3 regions of the Streptomyces sp. NPDC031225 genome follow, and region 1 is predicted to be linked to each of the others. Evidence: riboswitches for the same ligand, from Rfam matches in the RefSeq annotation. Region 1 holds a riboswitch; each other region holds the start of a gene.

Region 1 (3,936 bases):
CGTCGGGAAGTCGGCCTTGGCCACCGTCCGCACGGAGGTGACCGTGAACTCCGTCTGCGTGCCGTTCTCCAGGCGCGCCACGATCTTCTCGCCCCGGCGCAGCCGCGACAGGCCGCGGAAGACGCCGTCCCCGTACGCGCCGACCGTGACATGGCCGAGGATCACCGACGGGCCGGTCTGGCCGGGCGTCGGTGAGTGCTCGTACCAGCCGGCCTGGTCGTGGTCGCTGATCGGAGGGACCTGCACCGTACCGTCGGACGCCAACCCCAGCCGCATGACCGGGGTGTCGACGCCGATGGCGGGGACTCTGAGCCGGACGGGGGCCGAACGGCCCACCGCGCGGACGGACTTCGCGGCGGTGTGCTTGCCCGCTGACTGCTGCGACGCGGCGGGGTCGGGAGCCGCGGTCCCCGTCGTCCGTACGCCCCCGGCGTCGGAGGAGCAGCCCACGAGCAGCGAGGCCGCGGCAGCCGTGGCCCCGGTGCCGAACGCACGCCTGGAGAGCAGGGTCACGCTCCGGTCGCCCGCCGACGGCGTACGACGATCACCGCGGCGCCGGCCACGGCGAACGCGGCGGCAGCACCGCCGCCGATCAGCGCTCCCGGCGTTCCGGAGTCCGTCGACGTCTGCGTCACCCCGGTGTCGGGCGCGCCGTTCGGAACCTCGGCGACCTGGGACGGGGAGGCCCCGGCGTCGGTCGTGGGGGCCACGCTGGGCACCGAACTGGCCTCGTCGGCCGGTGCCTCGGTCGGCGCGGCGGTAGCCTCGGTCGGCGCGGTGGTGGGGGCCGAGGACGGGCTCGTGCCGTCGGCGAACGCGGGCGCGGTGCCCGCCAGTACGGCGGTGGCCGCGAGTGCCACGGCGCTGAGGACGGTACGGCGCACGGTACGGCGCATGGAATCGCTCTCTTTCGTCGGTCCGCCCGGAAAGTGGCCCGGCCCGGTGTTCGGGCCGGCCGGGCGGCTGAGTGACGGAACGTGCGGAGAGACGAGCCGGCGGAGGAGCAGGTTGTAAAGGGATGGCAAAGTCGTCGAGGTGGGGTAACTCCGTGGCGGAGCAAGGCTGTTCAGCGGCTCGGCCGCCGGCTTCCAGCGAACGGCCCTGATCGCCGGTTCAGGCTCACGGCACCTGCTTCAACAGCCCCCGCACTCCCTCGTCCACCACCGAGTACCGCACCACCCGCCCCTCCTTCTCCCCCGCCACCACGCCCGCCGCCCGCAGCAGCCGCAGGGCCTGGGACACGGCGGGGTCGTTCATGCCCGTGGCGATCGCGAGGTCGGAGACCGCGAGGGGGCCGGTCCGGTGCAGGGCGAGGAGGAGGGAGAGGCGGTTGGGGTCGGCGAGGAGGGCGAAACGGTCCGACCATGCGCGGACATGGCCGGGGTCACCGATCGCGGCGATGGCGTCGCACACCCGGTGTCCGTCGATGGTGCGGCGGTCCGCTCGGTCCGCCGGGACGAGATGCATGGGGGTCATCCTCGCAGGCGGCCGGTGTGATCTTCCATACCTGCGCAGGTATGCAGCTATGCAGGAGACGCCGCGCACCCCTACCGTGGTCGGGCCGTGGTGCTCGGGAAGCCGGTGACGACCCCTCAGGGGTCCATACCGGCGCGGCCCTCGCCACTGTGATCGGGGAGTTTCCCTCCCACGTCCCTCGCGGGACAGCCACTGGTCGTCAGCACGAGGCCGGGAAGGCGGGCAGGGAAACGCACGACCCGTAAGCCAGGAGACCGGCCACGGCAGCTCACGCGTTCATCCACGAGGTGCTGGAGTGACCACCGTATGACCGACCCTGCCCTGCCCGAGAGCGCCGCCGCCTCCTTCCGCTGGCGCCGCGAGGACACCGTCAAGACGGTCGGCCTGATGGTCGCGATCGCCGCCCTGCACGTCGTCGCCTTCGGCATCCTGTTCCTGCTCGTCGTCCCGGAGCACTACGAGGTGGGCGACAAGGCCTTCGGTATCGGGCTCGGCATCACCGCCTACACCCTCGGCATGCGGCACGCCTTCGACGCCGACCACATCGCCGCGATCGACAACACCACCCGCAAGCTGATGGCCGACGGCAAGCGGCCGGTGTCCGGGGGGTTCTGGTTCGCGCTCGGGCACTCCAGTGTCGTGGTCCTGCTCGCCGCGCTGATCGCCGGCGGCACCCAGCTGGCCGGCAAGGTCATGAACGAGGGCTCAAGCACCCACCAGGTGCTGGGATTTCTCGGTACGACGGTCTCCGGTTCGTTCCTCTACCTCATCGCCGCCCTCAACCTGGTCGCCCTGCTGGGCATCCTGAAGGTCTTCCGGGCGATGCGGGCGGGGACGTACGACGAGAAGGAGCTGGAGCAGCATCTCGACTCGCGCGGGTTCATGAACCGCATCCTCGGACGCCTCACCAAGTCCATCACCCGGCCCGGCCAGATGTACCCGCTGGGCTTTCTGTTCGGGCTCGGCTTCGACACGGCCACCGAAGTGACCTTGATGGTGATGGCCGGGTCGGGCGCGGCGGCCGGGCTGCCCTGGTACGCGATCCTGTGCCTGCCGCTGCTGTTCGCCGCCGGCATGAGCCTGTTCGACACCCTCGACGGCACGTTCATGAACTTCGCCTACCAGTGGGCGTTCTCCAACCCGGTGCGCAAGGTCTTCTACAACCTCGCCATCACCGGGCTGTCCATCGCCGTCGCGTTCTTCATCGGCACGATCGAGCTGGTCGGCGTCCTGCACGACAAGTTCGACCTCACCGACGACCTCACCACCTGGATAGCCGACATCGACCTCGACAACGTCGGTTACGTCATCGTCGGCCTGTTCGTGGTGGTGTGGGCGGCGGCGATCACCTACTGGCGGCTCGCGAAGGTGGAGCAGCGGTGGACGGTACGGCCCGCCGACACCCACTAGCGGCAGGCGACGTCTGCCACAAGGAGCGAGTCCGTCCCGCCCCAGCCGGTTGCTTGAGCATTCGGCCGGTGCGGCGACAGGACCCTGGCCGGCGGCCGGCTAGGGCAGAACGGCTGCCGGCATCGCTCGGCCGTACAGTTCGTCGAGGCCGATCAGCAGGATTCCACCTCGTTCGGCTTCGGCCCGCAGGGCGTCACTGAAACCCGCAGCGCTGAAGCACGCCAACCCGCACCGCGTGGTGTCCATCCCCCGCTCGGCAAGGACGTCCCGGGCCCGGACAAGCCGTTCAAGGTGGTTCAGCCCCATGGTGGTCCCCCACTTCGCCTCCCCGAGCAGAGCGACCGATGGCTTGGCCCCGCCGGATCCCGGTTCGACCGCAGCCACGTCGATCTCGATCTGCCGGCGTGCCCTCGGGTCGGTCACCACTCCGCTTCCGACCGCCCCCAGGGACGTGCCGAGCAGAGATCGTCCCGGCCCGAGTACGTAGTCCCGGCACACGGCCTCGAAGTGCGGGCCCGCCACCTGAGCCGCGAACCGCTCGGCCGACCGGGCCCACACCTCCGCGGCCTGGCCGCTCTCCAACCGCGTCCAGGCGGGACGCATGACGGCTTCGTAGAAGTTGATCAGTGGTTCGGTGATGCGGTACTGCGACTTGCCGGCCCTGAAGATGTCCGCCTCCCGCACGAGGAGGTGACTGTCCTCGAGGACGTTGAGCGGATGGGAGATGTCGACGGACTTGCGGCCGATGTAACCGGCGATGCCCCCGCGCGTCGTATTGCCCTGTGCCACAGCTGCGAGAACCGAGTGGTAGAGCGCGGTGTCCCGGATGTCCGTCTCCTCGGCGAGCAGGTAGCGCGCCTCCCGGAAGAGCGGGCTGAACGGTGAGAGGACGGTTCGGCAGAGCCAGTCGTCGAAGTCACCGAGATGTGCGGGAACGTCGTCCGCCAGGAACTGACGCCGGTACGCCGGTGTGCCCCCGACCACGGCATGCAGTCTGGCCGCGAGCGCCGGTTCGGCGGCGACTCCCCAGAAGTCCGCGGCGGCCCGGTA
Region 2 (3,936 bases), on a different contig from region 1:
TCGTGAAGGACCTCCCGCTGCTGATCGCCTTCGGCGTCCTCGCGGCCTACACGTACTCCTCCGGTCTGCGGGCGCCCGCGCTGATCGCGTTCGTGAAGGACACGCTGATCTACATCGTCATCGCGGTGGCGATCATCTACATCCCGATCAAGCTGGGCGGGTTCGACGACGTCTTCGCCTCGGCGAGCGAGAAGTACACCGCGGCCAAGGTGGGCGGGCTGGTCCCGGCCGAGGCGGGCCAGTGGACGTACGCCACGCTGGCGCTGGGCTCCGCGCTGGCGCTCTTCATGTACCCGCACTCGATCACCGCGACGCTCTCCTCCCGGAGTCGCGAGGTGATCCGCCGCAACACCACGATCCTGCCGCTGTACTCGCTGATGCTGGGCCTGCTCGCCCTGCTGGGCTTCATGGCGATCGCGGCCGGAGTCAAGGTCACCAACCCGCAGTTGGCGATCCCGCAGCTCTTCGAGGACATGTTCCCGGACTGGTTCGCGGGCGTGGCCTTCGCGGCGATCGGCATCGGCGCCCTGGTCCCGGCGGCCATCATGTCCATCGCGGCGGCGAACCTGTTCACCCGCAACATCTACAAGGACTTCATCAAGCCGGACGCCACCCCGGCCCAGGAGACCAAGGTCTCCAAGCTGGTGTCCCTGCTGGTGAAGGTCGGCGCCCTCATCTTCGTCCTGACCATGGACAAGACGGTCGCGATCAACTTCCAGCTGCTGGGCGGCATCTGGATCCTGCAGACCTTCCCGGCCCTGGTCGGCGGCCTGTTCACCCGCTGGTTCCACCGCTGGGCCCTGCTCGCCGGCTGGGCGGTCGGCATGGTCTACGGCACGGCCGCCGCGTACGGGGTCGCCTCGCCGACGCAGAAGCACTTCGGCGGCTCGGCGAAGGAGATCCCGGGCATCGGCGAGATCGGCTACATCGGCCTGACGGCCTTCGTCCTGAACCTCGCCGTCACGGTGGTCCTCACCTTCGTCCTGAAGGCGCTGAAGGCCCCCGACGGCGTCGACGAGACCAGCCCGGAGGACTACACGGCGGACGCGGGCGACCCGGGGGTCCGGACGGAACTCCCGCCCGCGACAGCGGGAACCTCGCACTGACGCCGTAGGCGCGCGGAGAACCGCGAGCCGCCGGGCACCACCACACACGGCGGGCCGCCGCGGAGAACGACCTGCGGCGGCCCGCTTCGTTGTGCGCTCTCCTTCACTCTCCTCACCTGGAAGTTGACGCTCCGAAACGGCCGCGACACAACATCTGGGGGTGTCACCGGAACGCGGCACAAGATGTATGCTCATGCTCGCTGTCGTCGCAGGGGAATCCGGTGCGAATCCGGAACTGTCCCGCAACGGTGTACTCATGCGTGCTTAGGCGCATATGAGAGTCAGTCCGAGGACCTGTCGACAGTACGCCCGGCCACCTGGCCCGGGTGTCATGACGTCCGGGCCTCGTGGAATGGGCCGGTGGACGCGACGCCGTGCGCGCTCGTGTGCTGCCCCCTGCCCTCCGCAAGGCCCCCGTGCCCAGCGAGGGAGAGCCCCACGTGACCATCGCGCCAGCCGACCCGGTTTCAGCGACCACCCCGGTGGACGAGGACGGTCCCGGAGCCGCGTTGCTGCGGACCCTGACCGCGCTGACCGCCGACCTTCCCGACGCCGACCCCGGCCGGGTCGCCGCCGCCGCGCTGCGCGGCCGGTCCGCGCGGGCCGACGCGTCGGAGTTGCGCGAGCTGGCCACCGAGGCGGCGGCCGGCCTCATCTCCGAGGACCCGGCGTACAGCAGGCTGGCCGCCCGGCTGCTGACCGTCTCCATCGCCGCCGAGGCCGCCTCGCAGGGCGTCACCTCGTTCACCGGATCGGTCGCCGTCGGACACCGCGAGGGCCTGATCGCCGACCGGACCGCCGAGTTCGCGCGGGTCCACGCCGAGCGCCTCGACGCCCTGGTCGACACCGAAGCCGACGACCGCTTCGGCTACTTCGGCCTGCGCACCCTCCACAGCCGCTACCTCCTGAGGCACCCGATCACCCGCAAGGTCATCGAGACGCCCCAGCACTTCATGCTCCGGGTGGCCTCAGGTCTCGCCGAGGACGACACTCGCCGCGCGCTGGACGAGGTCGCCGCGCTCTACGCGCTCATGAGCCGCCTCGACTACCTCCCCTCCTCCCCCACCCTCTTCAACTCCGGCACCCGGCACCCCCAGATGTCGTCCTGCTACCTCCTCGACTCCCCGGTCGACGAGCTGGACTCCATCTACGACCGCTACCACCAGGTCGCCCGGCTCTCGAAGCACGCCGGTGGCATCGGGCTGTCGTACTCCCGCATCCGCAGCCGCGGTTCACTGATCCGCGGCACCAACGGGCACTCCAACGGCATCGTCCCGTTCCTGAAGACCCTCGACGCCTCGGTCGCCGCCGTGAACCAGGGCGGCCGGCGCAAGGGCGCGGCCGCGGTCTACCTGGAGACCTGGCACTCCGACATCGAGGAGTTCCTGGAGCTGCGCGACAACACCGGTGAGGACGCCCGCCGTACGCACAACCTGAACCTCGCGCACTGGATCCCGGACGAGTTCATGCGCCGGGTCAACGCCGATGCCCCGTGGTCGCTGTTCTCCCCCGCCGACGTGCCCGAGCTGGTCGACCTGTGGGGCGAGGAGTTCGACGCGGCGTACCGCGCGGCCGAACAAAAGGGGCTCGCGAAGAAGACCATCCCCGCCCGTGACCTCTACGGCCGCATGATGCGCACCCTCGCGCAGACCGGCAACGGCTGGATGACCTTCAAGGACGCCGCCAACCGCACCGCCAACCAGACGGCCACCCCGGGCCATGTCGTCCACTCCTCCAACCTCTGCACGGAGATCCTGGAGGTCACGGACGACGGGGAGACGGCGGTCTGCAACCTGGGGTCCGTGAACCTCGGCGCGTTCGTCGACACGGCGACCGGTGACATCGACTGGGAGCGGCTGGACGCCACCGTCCGCACCGCCGTGACCTTCCTGGACCGGGTCGTCGACATCAACTTCTACCCGACCGAGCAGGCCGGGCGGTCCAACGCCAAGTGGCGTCCCGTCGGCCTCGGTGCGATGGGTCTCCAGGACGTCTTCTTCAAGCTGCGGGTCCCGTTCGACTCGCCCGAGGCCAAGGCTCTGTCGACCCGCATCGCCGAGCGCATCATGCTCGCCGCCTACGAGGCCTCCACCGACCTCGCCGAGCGCAACGGCCCGTTGCCGGCCTGGGAGAAGACCCGTACCGCCCAAGGCGTGCTGCACCCCGACCACTTCCCGGACGCCGAACTGACCTGGCCGGAGCGGTGGGCGGCCCTGCGCGGCCGTATCGCCGCCACCGGACTGCGCAACTCCCTGCTCCTCGCCATCGCGCCCACCGCCACGATCGCCTCGATCGCCGGTGTCTACGAGTGCATCGAGCCGCAGGTCTCCAACCTGTTCAAGCGCGAAACGCTGTCCGGTGAGTTCCTCCAGGTCAACTCGTATCTGGTGCAGGAGCTCAAGGACCTCGGCGTGTGGGACGCCCGCACCCGTGAGGCGCTGCGCGACTCCAACGGTTCGGTGCAGGACTTCGCGTGGATCCCCGAGGACGTACGGGCGTTGTACCGCACGGCGTGGGAGATCCCGCAGCGCGGACTGATCGACATGGCGGCGGCGCGGACCCCGTTCCTCGACCAGTCCCAGTCGCTGAACCTGTTCCTGGAGACGCCGACCATCGGCAAGCTCTCCTCGATGTACGCGTACGCCTGGAAGTCGGGCCTGAAGACGACGTACTACCTGCGCTCGCGCCCGGCGACCCGTATCGCCCGCGCGGCCCAGGCGACCGTCCCCGTCCAGCAGGTCGCCGAGCCCGACGCCGTCGCCTGCTCCCTGGAAAACCCCGAGTCCTGCGAGGCCTGCCAGTAATGACCACCGCACCTGAGAAGACCGAG
Region 3 (3,936 bases), on a different contig from region 1:
CCCGGGCACCAGGGCGAAGAAGCACCCGGCCAGCACCAGCGAGCACCCGAAGGCGACCAGCGTCATCACCGGCCCCGACCAGGCGGGGCCGCCCAACTCCTGTGCGCTGTCCCGGTGGTAGAGCCAGGCCGCGCTCATCCGCGGCACGACCCAGTAGGCCGCCACCAGCGCGCCGGCGAACACCGGCACCGCCACCACCCGCACCGCACGCCTGCGAACGAACCGGAAGTGCTCCGGCCGCAGCGACAGACCGAGCACGAAGTACGGCAGGAACTGCAGGACCCGCTGAAGGTCGAGGTCGTCACCGATGGACGACGTGAGGGTGGCGAGCATCGCCACGACGAGGGCGAGCGGCACCGGATGCCGTACCCGCTGCCACAGCGGAGTGGTCAGCCGCCACACGAACAACGCCGCCAGGAACCACGTCAGATACAGCGGATCCAGCAGACTCACCGGCCGGTCCGGCACCTGGTCGGTCCACCGCGTGAAGAACGTGTACGCCGTCTCGAACACCACATACGGCACGACAAGCCCGGTCACCAACCGCCGCAGCCGTCCCGGACTCCAGTCGAAGTTCCGCGAGAAGTACCCGGACACGACGATGAACGCCGGCATGTGAAAGGCGTACACGAGCAGATACAGCGCGGACACCCCCCGGCTCCCGTCCCGCAGCGGCTCCCACGCATGCCCCACCGCGACCAGCACGATCGCCAGGTACTTGGCGTTGTCGAAGAAGGCGTCCCGCTCCTTCGGACGCTCGGCTGCGGGTCTTTCCTGAAGTCCGGACGGTTCGGCAGGTCCGGCTGTCAGAACTGGTTCGCGCATCCCGGGCGCCTGACCAATTCAGGACGACCCAAACTTCGTAATCACGTGCGAACAGCAACCCTCCGCGAGCACACCGCGTCACACGTGAATCGGATCAGGCGAATGGTCAACCGGTGCCGCGAAGATCCACGACGAGACGGAAACCGGAGACCCCGAGCGCCACGCGACCTTGAAGTGGGCGGACAGCGACGACCTGGACACCCAGCACGTCTTCGCTGACCTGCTCTCCCGGACCGTTCAGGACTCCTGTCCGGACCTGGCGTGGCACAAGGAGCGCAACACATGCACTTCCGGCGACCTCGCGTCCGGGGCCGCGTAAGGCCGGCAAGGGACCGGGATCACGGGGCCGGGACGGTGTTCGGGCCGCACGCCTCCAAGCCGACCCGCAGCGCGTCGGCTTCTACCACCACGCCGCGCTGTGCACACGATTCCGGCGCCAGGGCGGATTCTGGTACTGCCGGCTGGAGCCGGACTACTGCTTCACCACCGACGGTCACACCGAGCAACCCTACGCGGACCGGCTCCTCTCGGGGATCAAACGCCTGGACCGGCACCCAGCCGTCCGGGGCTGGACCCGCGTGTGGGCCAACTACCTGAACCACGCCGACCTGTTCACCGAACCACGGCCCGTACAGTTCGGCGAACTCGCCACCATGACCGTTGACAGGGGAATCGACGGCCGGTGGTGGGGCCCGGCTCCGTCCGGCACCGCCCCCGGCGGACGACCAGGACCCGTCCGCCGGGGGACAGGAAAGCCTGGACACCGTGCCGGCCGCCGCGGAAACGGACTCCCAGGACCTTCTCAGGCTGCTCCAGGACGGGGACAGTGACGGCGACGCTCCCCGTCGAAGAAGCCCCACGAGCAAGGCCAGGTCCGCAGGGCGACGGACGTCTCGTCGGGGAGGAACGAACGGCGCGAGGTGAGGCCCGCCAACCAGGTCAAGTCCGTCCTGCGCTGCCGCGTCTCGGAACGCCTCGACTGCCCCCAGCGCGCCGCACCGCCCCTGAGCCGTGCGCTGCGGAGCGACGAGAACGCGAACACGTTCGTCCCATACCCCGTGACCGATCACACGACCTGACGATAGGGCGATCTTGATAGCCTCAGCGGGCCAGTCGAGCCACATCCGAGGCCAGGGAATCCGGTGCGAACCCGGAACTGACGCGCAGCGGTGAGGGGGACGGGCGGGGCACACAACGCCACTGGGAGACCGGGAAGGCGCCCTGTCCGGACGAACCCGAGTCCGAAGACCTGCTGGCACCTCCGCGCTCCGTGTGCGGAGGGACGTCCGTAGGCCAGGCTCCGCGTACGAGCCCCGACCCCTGAGGCACGCCCATGCTCCGCACCGCCCTCCGCCCCGCTGTCTTTCTGCTCGCTCCCGCCCTGCTGCTCACGGCCTGCGGCAGCTCCGGAGGTGGCACCGAGGACGCCGAGCCGTCCGCCGTCGCCGGCTACCGGGTGACTCTCGAAAACTGCGGCCACAAGGTCACCCTGAAGTCGGCCCCGAAGCGGGCCGTCTCCCTCAACCAGGGCACCACGGAGATCCTGCTCTCCCTGGGCCTGGCCGACCGCATGGCAGGTACGGCGACCTGGACCGACCCGGTGATGAAGGGGCTGGAGAAGGCCGACGCGTCCGTACCGCGGCTCGCCGACAACAACCCCTCCTTCGAGAAGGTCCTGGACGCCGAACCCGACTTCGTCACCGCGTCGTTCGTCTCCACCCTCGGCAAGGGCGGGGTCGCCACCCGCGAGCAGTTCGAGAAGCTGGGCGTCCCGACGTACGTCTCGCCCTCTGACTGCTCGGCGGGCAAGGACAACGACAGCGGCGGCGACGGATCGCGCAGCAAGCCCCTCACCCTGGATGCCGTGTACGGCGAGATACGCGACCTGGCCCGCGCGTTCGGCGTCGACGCGCGCGGCGACAAGGTTGTCGCCCAGCTGAAGGAGCGGGTGCGCACGGCCACTTCGGGGCTGGATGCCTCCGGTGTCTCCCTCATGTACTGGTTCGCCAACTCCCAGTCGCCCTACCTCGCCGGCTGCTGCGGCGCCCCCGGTGCCATCACCCGTGCCGTCGGCGCGAAGAACGCCTTCGCCGACACCCACGACGAATGGCCCCAGATCAGCTGGGAGACCGTCGCCGACCGCGACCCCGACGTCATCGTCATCGGCGACCTGACCCGCAAGCAGCAGACCGCCGAGACCGCCGCCGCCAAGATCCGTTTCCTGGAGACCAACCCCGCCACCCGCAACCTGACCGCCGTGAAGAAGAAGCGGTACGTCCTGCTCAGCGGGCAGGCGATGAACCCGTCCATCCGCACGGTCGAGGGGATCGAGAAGGTCGCCGCCGGACTGCGCGACTTCGGACTCGCCAAGTGAGCCTGCGCGCCCTGCTGTTGACCGGCGGGGGTCTGTCCGCGCTGCTCGCTTCTGTCGCCGTCGCGGTGACGATCGGGCCGGCCGACATCTCCACGGGGGACGTCTGGGCGTCCGTCGCTTCTCATCTCGGCCTCGGCGAGGGCACGTTGGCGCCGCTTCGGGACGGGATCGTGTGGAACCTGCGGATGCCCCGCACCCTGCTGGCCGCGGTGTGCGGGGCCGGACTCGCGGTGTGCGGGGCGGTCATGCAGTCCCTGCTGCGCAACCCGCTGGCCGACCCGTTCGTGCTGGGTGTCTCCTCCGGCGCCTCCACGGGAGCGGTCGCCGTGGTGGTACTGGGTGTGGGTGGGGGAGTGGTGTCCCTGTCGGCGGGAGCGTTCCTCGGCGCGCTGGTCTCCTTCGCCCTGGTGCTGCTGCTCAGCCACACCCTCGGCGGCAGCACGGACCGGGTCGTCCTGTCCGGCGTTGCCATCATGCAGTTGTTCTCGGCGCTGACCTCGTTCATCGTGCTGACCTCCGCCGACGCCGAGACCACCCGCGGTGTGTTGTTCTGGCTGCTGGGCTCGCTCACCGGCGCCGACTGGGGCCAGGTGCTGCTCTGCGCCGTCGTCCTGGCCGCGGTCCTGGTGATCTGCCTCGGGCACGCCCGCACACTGGACGCGTTCGCCTTCGGCGAGGAGGCCGCGGCATCACTCGGCGTCCACGTGGCCCGCACCCGGCTGATCCTGCTCTGCGCC

The links. Region 1 has a riboswitch for cobalamin ahead of nicT (Nickel transporter NicT). Riboswitches for the same ligand answer to the same signal wherever they lie in the genome.
Region 2: another riboswitch for cobalamin. It lies ahead of ACZ48Z_RS30185 (ribonucleoside-diphosphate reductase subunit alpha); the one in region 1 lies ahead of nicT (Nickel transporter NicT).
Region 3: another riboswitch for cobalamin. It lies ahead of ACZ48Z_RS29290 (ABC transporter substrate-binding protein); the one in region 1 lies ahead of nicT (Nickel transporter NicT).

What each region holds. Positions count from the first base shown of each region.
Region 1 is NZ_JBVIHJ010000013.1:147,749-151,684, reverse strand. It holds gene ACZ48Z_RS23060 (class F sortase) at 1-507, opposite strand, end outside; gene ACZ48Z_RS23055 (sortase-dependent protein) at 510-884, opposite strand; gene ACZ48Z_RS23050 (ArsR/SmtB family transcription factor) at 1,120-1,467, opposite strand; cobalamin riboswitch at 1,548-1,753, shown strand; gene nicT (Nickel transporter NicT) at 1,783-2,886, shown strand; gene ACZ48Z_RS23040 (ATP-binding protein) at 2,986-3,936, opposite strand, start outside.
Region 2 is NZ_JBVIHJ010000020.1:34,517-38,452, forward strand. It holds gene mctP (monocarboxylate uptake permease MctP) at 1-1,106, shown strand, start outside; cobalamin riboswitch at 1,294-1,422, shown strand; gene ACZ48Z_RS30185 (ribonucleoside-diphosphate reductase subunit alpha) at 1,547-3,910, shown strand; gene ACZ48Z_RS30190 (ribonucleotide-diphosphate reductase subunit beta) at 3,910-3,936, shown strand, end outside.
Region 3 is NZ_JBVIHJ010000019.1:44,784-48,719, forward strand. It holds gene ACZ48Z_RS29280 (acyltransferase family protein) at 1-825, opposite strand, end outside; gene ACZ48Z_RS29285 (short-chain fatty acyl-CoA regulator family protein) at 1,746-1,904, shown strand; cobalamin riboswitch at 1,919-2,096, shown strand; gene ACZ48Z_RS29290 (ABC transporter substrate-binding protein) at 2,159-3,199, shown strand; gene ACZ48Z_RS29295 (FecCD family ABC transporter permease) at 3,196-3,936, shown strand, end outside.